2 regions of the Burkholderia sp. MSMB0856 genome follow, and region 1 is predicted to be linked to the other one. Evidence: riboswitches for the same ligand, from Rfam matches in the RefSeq annotation. Region 1 holds a riboswitch; the other holds the start of a gene.
What was found. Region 1 has a riboswitch for cobalamin ahead of cobG (precorrin-3B synthase). Riboswitches for the same ligand answer to the same signal wherever they lie in the genome.

Region 1 (4,393 bases):
GGCGCCGCCGCGAGCGCGACGCGCGCGAAGACCAGCGCGCCGTGCGTGACGTCCGGATCGTCGCCGGCATCCTTGATCGTGCCGGCTTCCGCGCCGTCGGCCGTCGTCCGGCAGAACGCCAGCCGCATCATCACGTGCTGCCCCTTCGGCAGCACGATCTCGACGGCGTCGACCGCGTGCCCCGCCAGCAGCAGGCGCGCGGCGGCGAGCGACGTCGCGGTCGCGCAGCTGCCGGTCGTGTAGCCGAAGCGCAGCGGCGCCGGTTGTTCGGGGGTTTCGTCGCGCATTACGCGGGGTCCGTGAGGTCCGTTGCCGTGACATCGGGTTTGCGCACGTCGTACAGCGTGACGGGCAACGGCTGCCGCCACGTGTCGAAGCGGCCGAGCGGCTCGGCGTGCGCGAGCGACACGCGCGTGAGCGTGCCGCCGTGCATCTCGCGCCACGCGGCGAGCGCGAGCTCGCCCTGCAGCGTGACCGCGTTCGCGACGAGCCGGCCGCCGGGCTTCAGCGCCGACCAGCACGCGTCGAGCACGCCGGGCGCGGTCGCGCCGCCGCCGATGAAGATCGCGTCGGGCGCGGCGAGCCCCGCGAGCGCAGCGGGCGCGCGCCCCGCGACGAGTTGCAGCCCCGGCACGCCGAGCGTGTCGCGGTTGTGCTCGATGAAGCGCTGGCGCTCCGCATGCGACTCGATCGCGATCGCCTGGCACGACGGATGCGCGCGCATCCATTCGATGCCGATCGAGCCGCTGCCCGCGCCGACGTCCCACAGCAATTCGCCGGGTGCGGGCGCGAGGCGTCCGAGCGTCAGCGCGCGCATGTCGCGCTTGGTGAGCTGGCCGTCGTGGCGGTACGCGTCGTCGGGCAGGCCGGGCGTGAGTGCGCGGCGCGGCGCATCGGGGCCGGCCTGGCAGTCGAGCGCGACAAGATTGAGCGCGGCGGTTTCGTCGATGTTCCAGTCTTGCGCGAGACCGTCGATGCGCCGTTCGAGCGGCCCGCCGAGATGTTCGAACACGCTGATGCGCGTCGGGCCGAAGCCGCGCGCAGCGAGTTCGGCGGCGACCGTGGCCGGCGTGCGGCCGTCGGCGCTCAGCACGAACAGGCGCCGGCCCGGCAGCAGATGGCGCGCGAGCGTCGCGAGCGGCCGGCCGACGAGCGACACCGCGCCGACGTCCTGCAATGCCCAGCCGAGCCGCGCGGCCGCCAGCGACAGCGACGACGGCGCGGGCAGCACGCGCCATTCGTCGGGGGATAGTTCGCGCGCGAGCGTCGCGCCGACGCCGAACAGCATCGGGTCGCCGCTCGCCAGCACGCAGACGGGCGAACCGCGTCGCGCGAGCAGGCCCGACAGGTCGAATGGCGACGGCCACGCGGCGCGCTCGGCCCGCAGCCGCGCGGGCAGCATGTCGAGGTGCCGCTTCGCGCCGACGACCCGCGACGCCTCGAGCAGCGCGCGCCGTGCGCTGCGCCCGAGCCCCGCGTAGCCGTCGTCGCCGATGCCCACTACCGTCAGCCACGCCGTCATGCACCCTTCCCCATCGTCCGGTTCCATCGAGTCGCCGCACGGCGCCGGTATGGCGCCGGTGCGGCCGTCCGCATTGCGAAAGTCGGCATGGTACCGTGTTCCACCGCGCGTTTCATCTGCCGGCCCGCCGACGCCGGGCCGCATTTCGCTTCGGCCACGATGCCCGCTCGGCGGTCGCGAAGCGCGGGGGAAATCGGGTATGCTACGGCCGTTCGTTCGCCGGTGCCCTTCGGGGCCGAAGAGGGAACACAGGGCGCGCACCGCGCCGCTGTGGCTGCCCCCGCAACTGTAGACAGCGAGCCGATCTCCCCCTCGTGCCACTGGTTTCACCGGGAAGGCCGGGAGCCGGCGCCGACCTGTCAGCCAGGAGACCTGCCGGCATGAAAGTGCGTGCGTGCCAGTCGGCGTCGGGCGGGGTGTACCGATGCGTTGGCCGCGGCGCGACACTGTCCCGGTATCCCGTTGAGTTCCGCCCCCGATTCCATTCCTGCATCGCCCGTCGTGCGCCCGTCGGCTTGCCCGGGGCTCGTGCGCGTCGTCGCGGCCGCCGACGGCGGGCTGTGCCGGATCAAGCTGCCGGGCGGCCGGCTCGACGCGCGGCAGGCGCGTGCGATCGCCGCGGCCTCGCGCGCCTGCGGCTCCGGCGCGATCGACGCGACCAATCGCGCGAATCTCCAGTTGCGCGGCATCCGCGACGGCGCGGCCGATACGCTGGCCGACGCGTTGCTCGATGCCGGCCTGGGCCCGCGCGCCGGCGATGCCGCCGACGACCGGGCCGCGCTCGCCGCGAGCGACGACGTCCGCAACCTGATGCTCAGCCCGCTCGCGGGGCGCGATCCCGACGCACTGCTCGACAGCCGCGCGCTCGCGCTGCCGTTGCTCGACATGCTGACGCACGAGCCGCGCCGTGGCGAGATGTCGCCGAAATTCTCGATCCAGCTCGACGGCGGCGAATCGGTCGCGGCGCTCGATCATCCGCACGACATCTGGCTCGCCGCGTGGCGTCGCGGCGACGGCGTAGTCCGCATCGCCGCGGGCCTGGCCGGCTGCCCGCCGGTCGCGCCCGGTGATCCGCCGGCCTGGTTCGACGTCGCGCCGGACCAGACCGTCGCGCTCGTTCGCGCACTGCTGCTCGCGTTCCTCGATCTCGCGCCGGCCGACATCACGCGGATGCGCGCGTTGCTCGCAACCGGCGGCGCATGCGCGTTGCGCGAGCGCGCGCAGCATTACGCGCCCTTCCCGCTCGAAGCCGATCCGGCACTGGCCGGCTGGCGGCGCAAGCACGCGGACGCCGCGCTGCGTTTCGGTGCACGGCCGTCGCGCGATGCGGATCGCTGCAGCGTCGGCGCGCAGTTCGTGCTCGGCCGGCTCGACGCAACGCAATTGGAACGGCTTGCGGCACTCGCCGACGCGGAAGGCGACGGCACGCTGTCGATGACCCCGTGGCAAGGCGTGTTCGTGCACGGCGTGCGGCACGAACGCACGCCGGCCGTGCTCGACGCGCTCGCGTCGCTCGGCCTCGTGTGCACGATGTCCGACCCGCTGGCGGCGCTGGTCGCGTGCACCGGCAGCGCGGGCTGCGCGAAGTCGCGTGCCGATACGAAACACGATGCGCTCGCGCTGGCCGCGCGCGTCGGCCATCCGGTCGACGTGCACCTGACCGGCTGCGAGCGCCACTGCGCGCTGCCGCACCCCGCGACGTCCACCCTCGTCGCGGTCGCGCCCGGCCGCTACGACCTTTACCGGCGCGACGCCGCCGCGGGCCTCGGCGCCCCGCTCGCGCGCCATCTGACGATTGACCAGGCCGCGGACCGACTCACGGACGCGCGGCACAGCCAGGACACCACCGATGCTTGACTACATTCGCGACGGGCAGGAAATCTACCGCCAGTCGTTCGCGACGATCCGCGCCGAGGCCGACCTGTCGCAGGTTCCGCCCGATCTCGAGAAGCTCGCGGTGCGCGTGATCCACGCGTGCGGGATGGTCGATGTCGCCTACGACCTGCGCTTCTCGGCCGGCGCCGGCACGGCGGGCCGCGCGGCGCTCGCGGCCGGCGCGCCGATCCTGTGCGACGCGCGGATGGTCGCCGAAGGCATCACGCGCGCGCGGCTGCCGGCCGGCAATCGCGTGATCTGCACGCTCGGCGAACCGGAAGTACCCGACCTGGCGCGGCATCTCGGCAACACGCGCTCGGCCGCGGCGCTCGAACTGTGGCGACCGCATCTGGCCGGCAGCGTCGTCGTGATCGGCAATGCGCCGACCGCGCTGTTCCACCTGCTCGACATGATCGACGCCGGCGCGCCGCGCCCCGCCTTGATCCTCGGCTTTCCGGTCGGCTTCATCGGCGCGGCCGAATCCAAGGCGGCACTCGACGCCGACAGCCGCGGCGTGCCGTACGTCGCGCTGCTCGGCCGGCGCGGCGGCAGCGCGATGGCCGCGGCCGCCGTCAACGCACTCGCGACGGAGGCAGAATGACGGCCCCGCGCGGACGCCTGTTCGGGGTCGGCGTCGGCCCCGGCGACCCCGAACTGATGACGATCAAGGCGCTGCGCGTGCTGCAGGCCGCGCCGGTGGTCGCGTATTTCGTCGCGAAGGGCAAGAAGGGCAATGCCTACGGGATCGTCGAGGCGCATCTGCTCGATGCGCAGACGCAATTGCCGCTCGTCTATCCGGTGACGACCGAGGCGCTGCCGCCGCCGCTCTGCTACGAGACCGTGATCGCCGATTTCTACGACACGGCCGCCGAGATCGTCGCGTCGCATCTCGACGCCGGGCGCGACGTCGCGGTGATCTGCGAAGGCGATCCGTTCTTCTACGGGTCGTACATGTACCTGCACGATCGCCTCGCGCCGCGCTACGACACCGAAGTG
Region 2 (4,393 bases), on a different replicon from region 1:
ATGCCGGTCGCCTACGCCGTTCCGGCGAGGCCGGAAGCGGCCGGCGTGGATAGCATTCTTGCGTGGCGACGGCCGGCGAACCCCTACCGGCCCGCTCACCGGCCCCTGTCGTAACGCTCAGATCGGGAGAGAGATGAAACAGCGCGCAATGCCGGCACGCGGCCGCATGCTGCCGGGCCTCGGCGCCCGCCTGCTGGACGAGCTGACGCGTAGCGGCGCACCGCCGGCGGAACGACTGACGACGCCGGCCGCCGACGTCGCGTCGACGACGCCCAGCGGCTTCGTCGCGCTGTACCGCGACGCAATCGAGCGGCTCGAGGCGCAGGTTGCGCGCGGCAACGGCCATCCGCCGATGCGCAAGCAGGAAGTCGACCTGATGTGCCGCTGCCTGCTCAGTTGCGCGACGCTCGCCGACGCGATCCGCTGCGCGGCCGAATTCTGCGAGATGCTGACGCCGCGCGCCGGCGCGCTGTCGCTCGCGGTGCGCGACGGGCGCGCGACGTTCCGGATGGATTCGCTGCGCCGCACGCGCAGCCCGGCCGCGTGCCTCGTCGACCTGACGGGCTTGTTCTGCTATCTGCAGCTGTTCGGCTGGCTGATCGGGCAGCCACTTCGACCGGACGAAGTCTGGCTCGGCCATCCGCGCCGCGACGACGCGATGCCGCTGCTCGGGCTGTTCAACGCGCCGGTCGATGTCGGCCGCAAAACCTATGGCTTCGCATTCGACGCCGCGCGGCTCGATGCCCGCGTGATCCGCCAGCCGGGCGAACTGGCCGCATTCCTCGTCGATTTTCCGTTTCGTCTGATCGATGCGGCGCCGGCCGTCGTGTCATGGGCGCAGCAGGTGCGCGGCTTTCTCGACGCGGCGCTCGCGCGCGAGCAGGCGCTGCCCGCGCTTGCGGCGCTGGCGACATGGCTCGGCGTCAGCGAGGCGACGTTGCGACGGCGGCTGGCGGCCGAAGGCAGCGGCTATCACGCGTTGCGCGAGCAGTGTCTCGCCGACGTCGCGCGACGCTGCCTGCGCGAGTCCGATTGGCCGGTCGCGCGGATCGCCGCGCATCTCGGGTTCGGCGGCGAGGAAGCATTCCGGCGGGCGTTCGTGCGATGGACGGGCGTCGCGCCGAGCCGGTTCCGCCGCAATTGCCGCGCGGCCAGTGCGCCCTTTCCTCAGATGTAAAGTAAAGGGGTCCTCATGTCTCGCAAGCGAGGATTTGGAAAAGAATCCGGCGAGCACTGACGTTTTTTCGCATCCCCGCGCGCTTCGCCAATTGACGCGCCGGAGCGCTCGCCATTACGCTTGCGCGCTGATGGTTCCCGGAGACGGGATCAAAAGGGAACGCAGGAGAGGCAGCGCCTCGAATCTGCGGCTGCCCCCGCAACTGTGAGCGGCGAATCCGCACTACTCCAAGCCACTGGGAAACCGGGAAGGCCGGTGCGAATAGCGACCCGCGAGCCAGGAGACCTGCCATCGACCCGAGGTCCAAGCAGCCGCGCCGGGCGGGGTGTCCCGGAGCGCCAGGCACCGCCTTTGGCGGTCGCCCCCGTTGCATGGACGGCCCGACCTCAGGACCCTTCAGATGTCCAGTCTTTCCGCCTCCGCTTCCTCGCCGGAAGCGTCGTGCCGTCGCGCCAGCCAAGGGCGCGGCGTGTCCGCACGCGTGTGCCGTGCCGCGTCGTTCGATCCGCGCGACGACCGCCCATGCCGTCCGGTCTCGCGATAGACCAATACGAACCCGGGCGGTACGCACCGCCACCCGCTTACGCTCGTCGTACCTGCAACACGATCACGCTCATTGCCTCATGAATCTTCGCCACCTTCTCGCCACGTCCGCCGCCACGGCGCTGTTCGCCCCGATCGCCCAGGCCGCCGGCGACACGGCGCTCCCGCAGCCGCCCCAACCCGCCGCAGCCGCCGACCTGCCGACGATCAGCGTGACCGACACGCGGCACCTGCCCGAATCGTTCGACCAGCGCTATGCGACGACGCAGGTGCTCACGCGCGCCGATCTCGATCGGCTGTCGCCGAGCGACCCGAGCATCACGCAGGCGCTCGCGACGCTGCCGGGCGTGACCGTCTCGCAGAACGGCGGCCCCGGCTCGTCGGCGTCCGTAAGCATCCGCGGCTCGTCCGCCAACCAGGTCGCGGTGTTCATCGACGGCATCCGGATCGGCTCGCCGACGACCGGCATCGCGCCGTGGGCCGACCTGCCGACCGACGCGTTCGAACGCGTCGAGGTGATCTCGGGGCCGGCCGCCGCATCGTTCGGCGCGAACGCGATGGGCGGCGTCGTGCAACTGTTCACGCGCCGCGCCGCAGGCCAGCCGAACCAGACGACCGTGTCGTTCGGCGGCGGCTCGAACAAGACCTTCGACACGCAGGTGCGCACGTCGGGCACCGTGCCGTCGACGGGGCCGCTCGCCGCGCTCGGCGGCCTCACCTACACGCTCGGCCTGCACGACTACAACACGGCCGGCATCGACGCAACGCGGCCGTTCGCATACGGGCACGAGGCCGGCCGCAATCCGTATCACGCGCAGGACCTCGATGCGCGACTCGGCTACGCGCGCGACAACTGGTCGATCTCGACGTTCGCGCTGTATCACCGTTCCGACCTGTCCTATGACAACGCCGGCTTTGCGAATCGCGAGCTCGATCATCAGCTGACGACCGGCATCGCGTTCCATCTCGACATCACGCCCGACACGCAGTTCGACCAGTCGTTCGGTTATGCGAACGACCGCCAGTTCCTGTATGCGAGCGACCCGACCATTCCAACCGACCAGATCAACTCGCAGCGCATCAGTTCGTCGACGTCGCTGACCCATCAGGAACACGGCTTCCGGCTGTTCGGCCTGCCGCTGTCGGGCGAGACGAAGGTCGCGTACGACTTCACGCGCGAACAGGCCTTCCTGCCGGTCGACGTGCCGGACGGCGTGCCCACGCGCAACGACTCCGCGTTCTCGCTGCATCAGTCGGCGACGCTCGGCAGCGTGACGATGTTCGTCGCGGGGCGGCACGAGATCATCGCCGGCAAGGCCGTGAACACCGGCAACGCCGCGCTGTCGTGGGCCATCACGCCGGTCTATACGGCCCGCGTGTCGTACGGCAACGCGTTCCGCCTGCCCTCGTTCAACGATCTGTACTACCCGGGCTACGGCAACCCGGACCTGAACCCGGAACGCAGCGATTCGGTCGAGGCCGCGCTCGATGCGAACACGGCGTACGGCACGTTCAGCGCCGCGATCTACGACACGCGCATCAACAACCTGGTTGCCTACAACCCCGCGACGCGCTCGCCGATGAACATCGGTCGCTCGCATATTCGCGGCATCGACCTGTCGTACAAGGGCACGATCGGCCGTTATACGCCGGTGAGCGTCGCGGTCGGTTTCCTGAATCCCCAGGACGAAACCAACGACAGCTGGCTCAACCGCCGGCCGCGCCAGACGGTCAGCGTCAACGTCGACCACACGTGGGACGAATTCAACCTGCACGCACTGAGCACGGGCGCGTCGCTGAACTACGGCGGCACGACGTTCGACGACCCGGCCAACACGACGTATCTGCCGTCGTACCTGACCGTGAACCTGCGCGCGTCGTACAGGATCAATTCGCACCTGACGGTGTCGGCGACGCTGTCGAACCTGTTCGACCGTCAGTACATGACCGCGTACGGCTACAACACGCTCGGCCGCACCGCGTTCGGCAAGGTCAGCTACACGTTCTGACCGCGCGCGCGGTGTGCCGGTGCCGCGGCTTGCGTCATGACCAGACGACGCCGCGCATGCCCGCGATCAACTGGATCGCGCCGAACACCGCGATCACGACGGCCGACACGCGCGACAGCCCGTGCATGAACGTGAGCGGCATCTTCGTGCGCAACGCGGCGGTCGCGCTGCTCAAGCACAGCCACCACGTCGCGGATCCGAGGAACACGCCCGCGACCATCGACGCCACGGTCGGCCCCATCGTGCCGGCATGCGTGCCCGCCAGCGGGCCGAGCGCCGCGAAGATCCCGACGAAAGACAGGATCGTCATCGGGTTCGACAGCGTGAGGCCGAAGGTCGTCAGGAAATCGCGCAGCACGGTCGTGCGCGGCACGTCCTGCACCGCAGCCGACGCGGCCGGCGCCTGCCGCGCGATGGACCAGGCCAGCCATACGAGGAACGCACCGCCGACGATTTTCAGCGCGACGGTCAGCATCGGAAACGCGGTAACGATGCCGGCGACGCCCAGCGCGCCGAGCAGCCCGTAGATCGCATCGGCGCACGCGGCGCCGATGCCCGTCGCGAACCCCGCGTGAAAGCCGCGACTCAGGCTGCGCTGGATACAGAGCATGCCGATCGGGCCGACCGGCACGGCGATCGACAACCCCATCACGACGGACTTGAT

Region 2: linked by a shared signal. The riboswitch ahead of WS87_RS23420 (TonB-dependent receptor domain-containing protein) and the one ahead of cobG (precorrin-3B synthase) in region 1 are both predicted to bind cobalamin.

What each region holds. Positions count from the first base shown of each region.
Region 1 covers NZ_CP013427.1:1,783,918-1,788,310, forward strand. Annotated here, with positions in the region: gene WS87_RS09610 (cobalt-precorrin-5B (C(1))-methyltransferase) at 1-287, opposite strand, end outside; gene WS87_RS09615 (bifunctional cobalt-precorrin-7 (C(5))-methyltransferase/cobalt-precorrin-6B (C(15))-methyltransferase) at 287-1,522, opposite strand; cobalamin riboswitch at 1,726-1,916, shown strand; gene cobG (precorrin-3B synthase) at 2,024-3,379, shown strand; gene WS87_RS09625 (precorrin-8X methylmutase) at 3,372-3,998, shown strand; gene WS87_RS09630 (precorrin-2 C(20)-methyltransferase) at 3,995-4,393, shown strand, end outside.
Region 2 covers NZ_CP013428.1:1,317,270-1,321,662, forward strand. Annotated here, with positions in the region: gene WS87_RS23415 (helix-turn-helix transcriptional regulator) at 134-1,177, shown strand; cobalamin riboswitch at 1,292-1,484, shown strand; gene WS87_RS23420 (TonB-dependent receptor domain-containing protein) at 1,801-3,729, shown strand; gene WS87_RS23425 (LysE family translocator) at 3,764-4,393, opposite strand, start outside.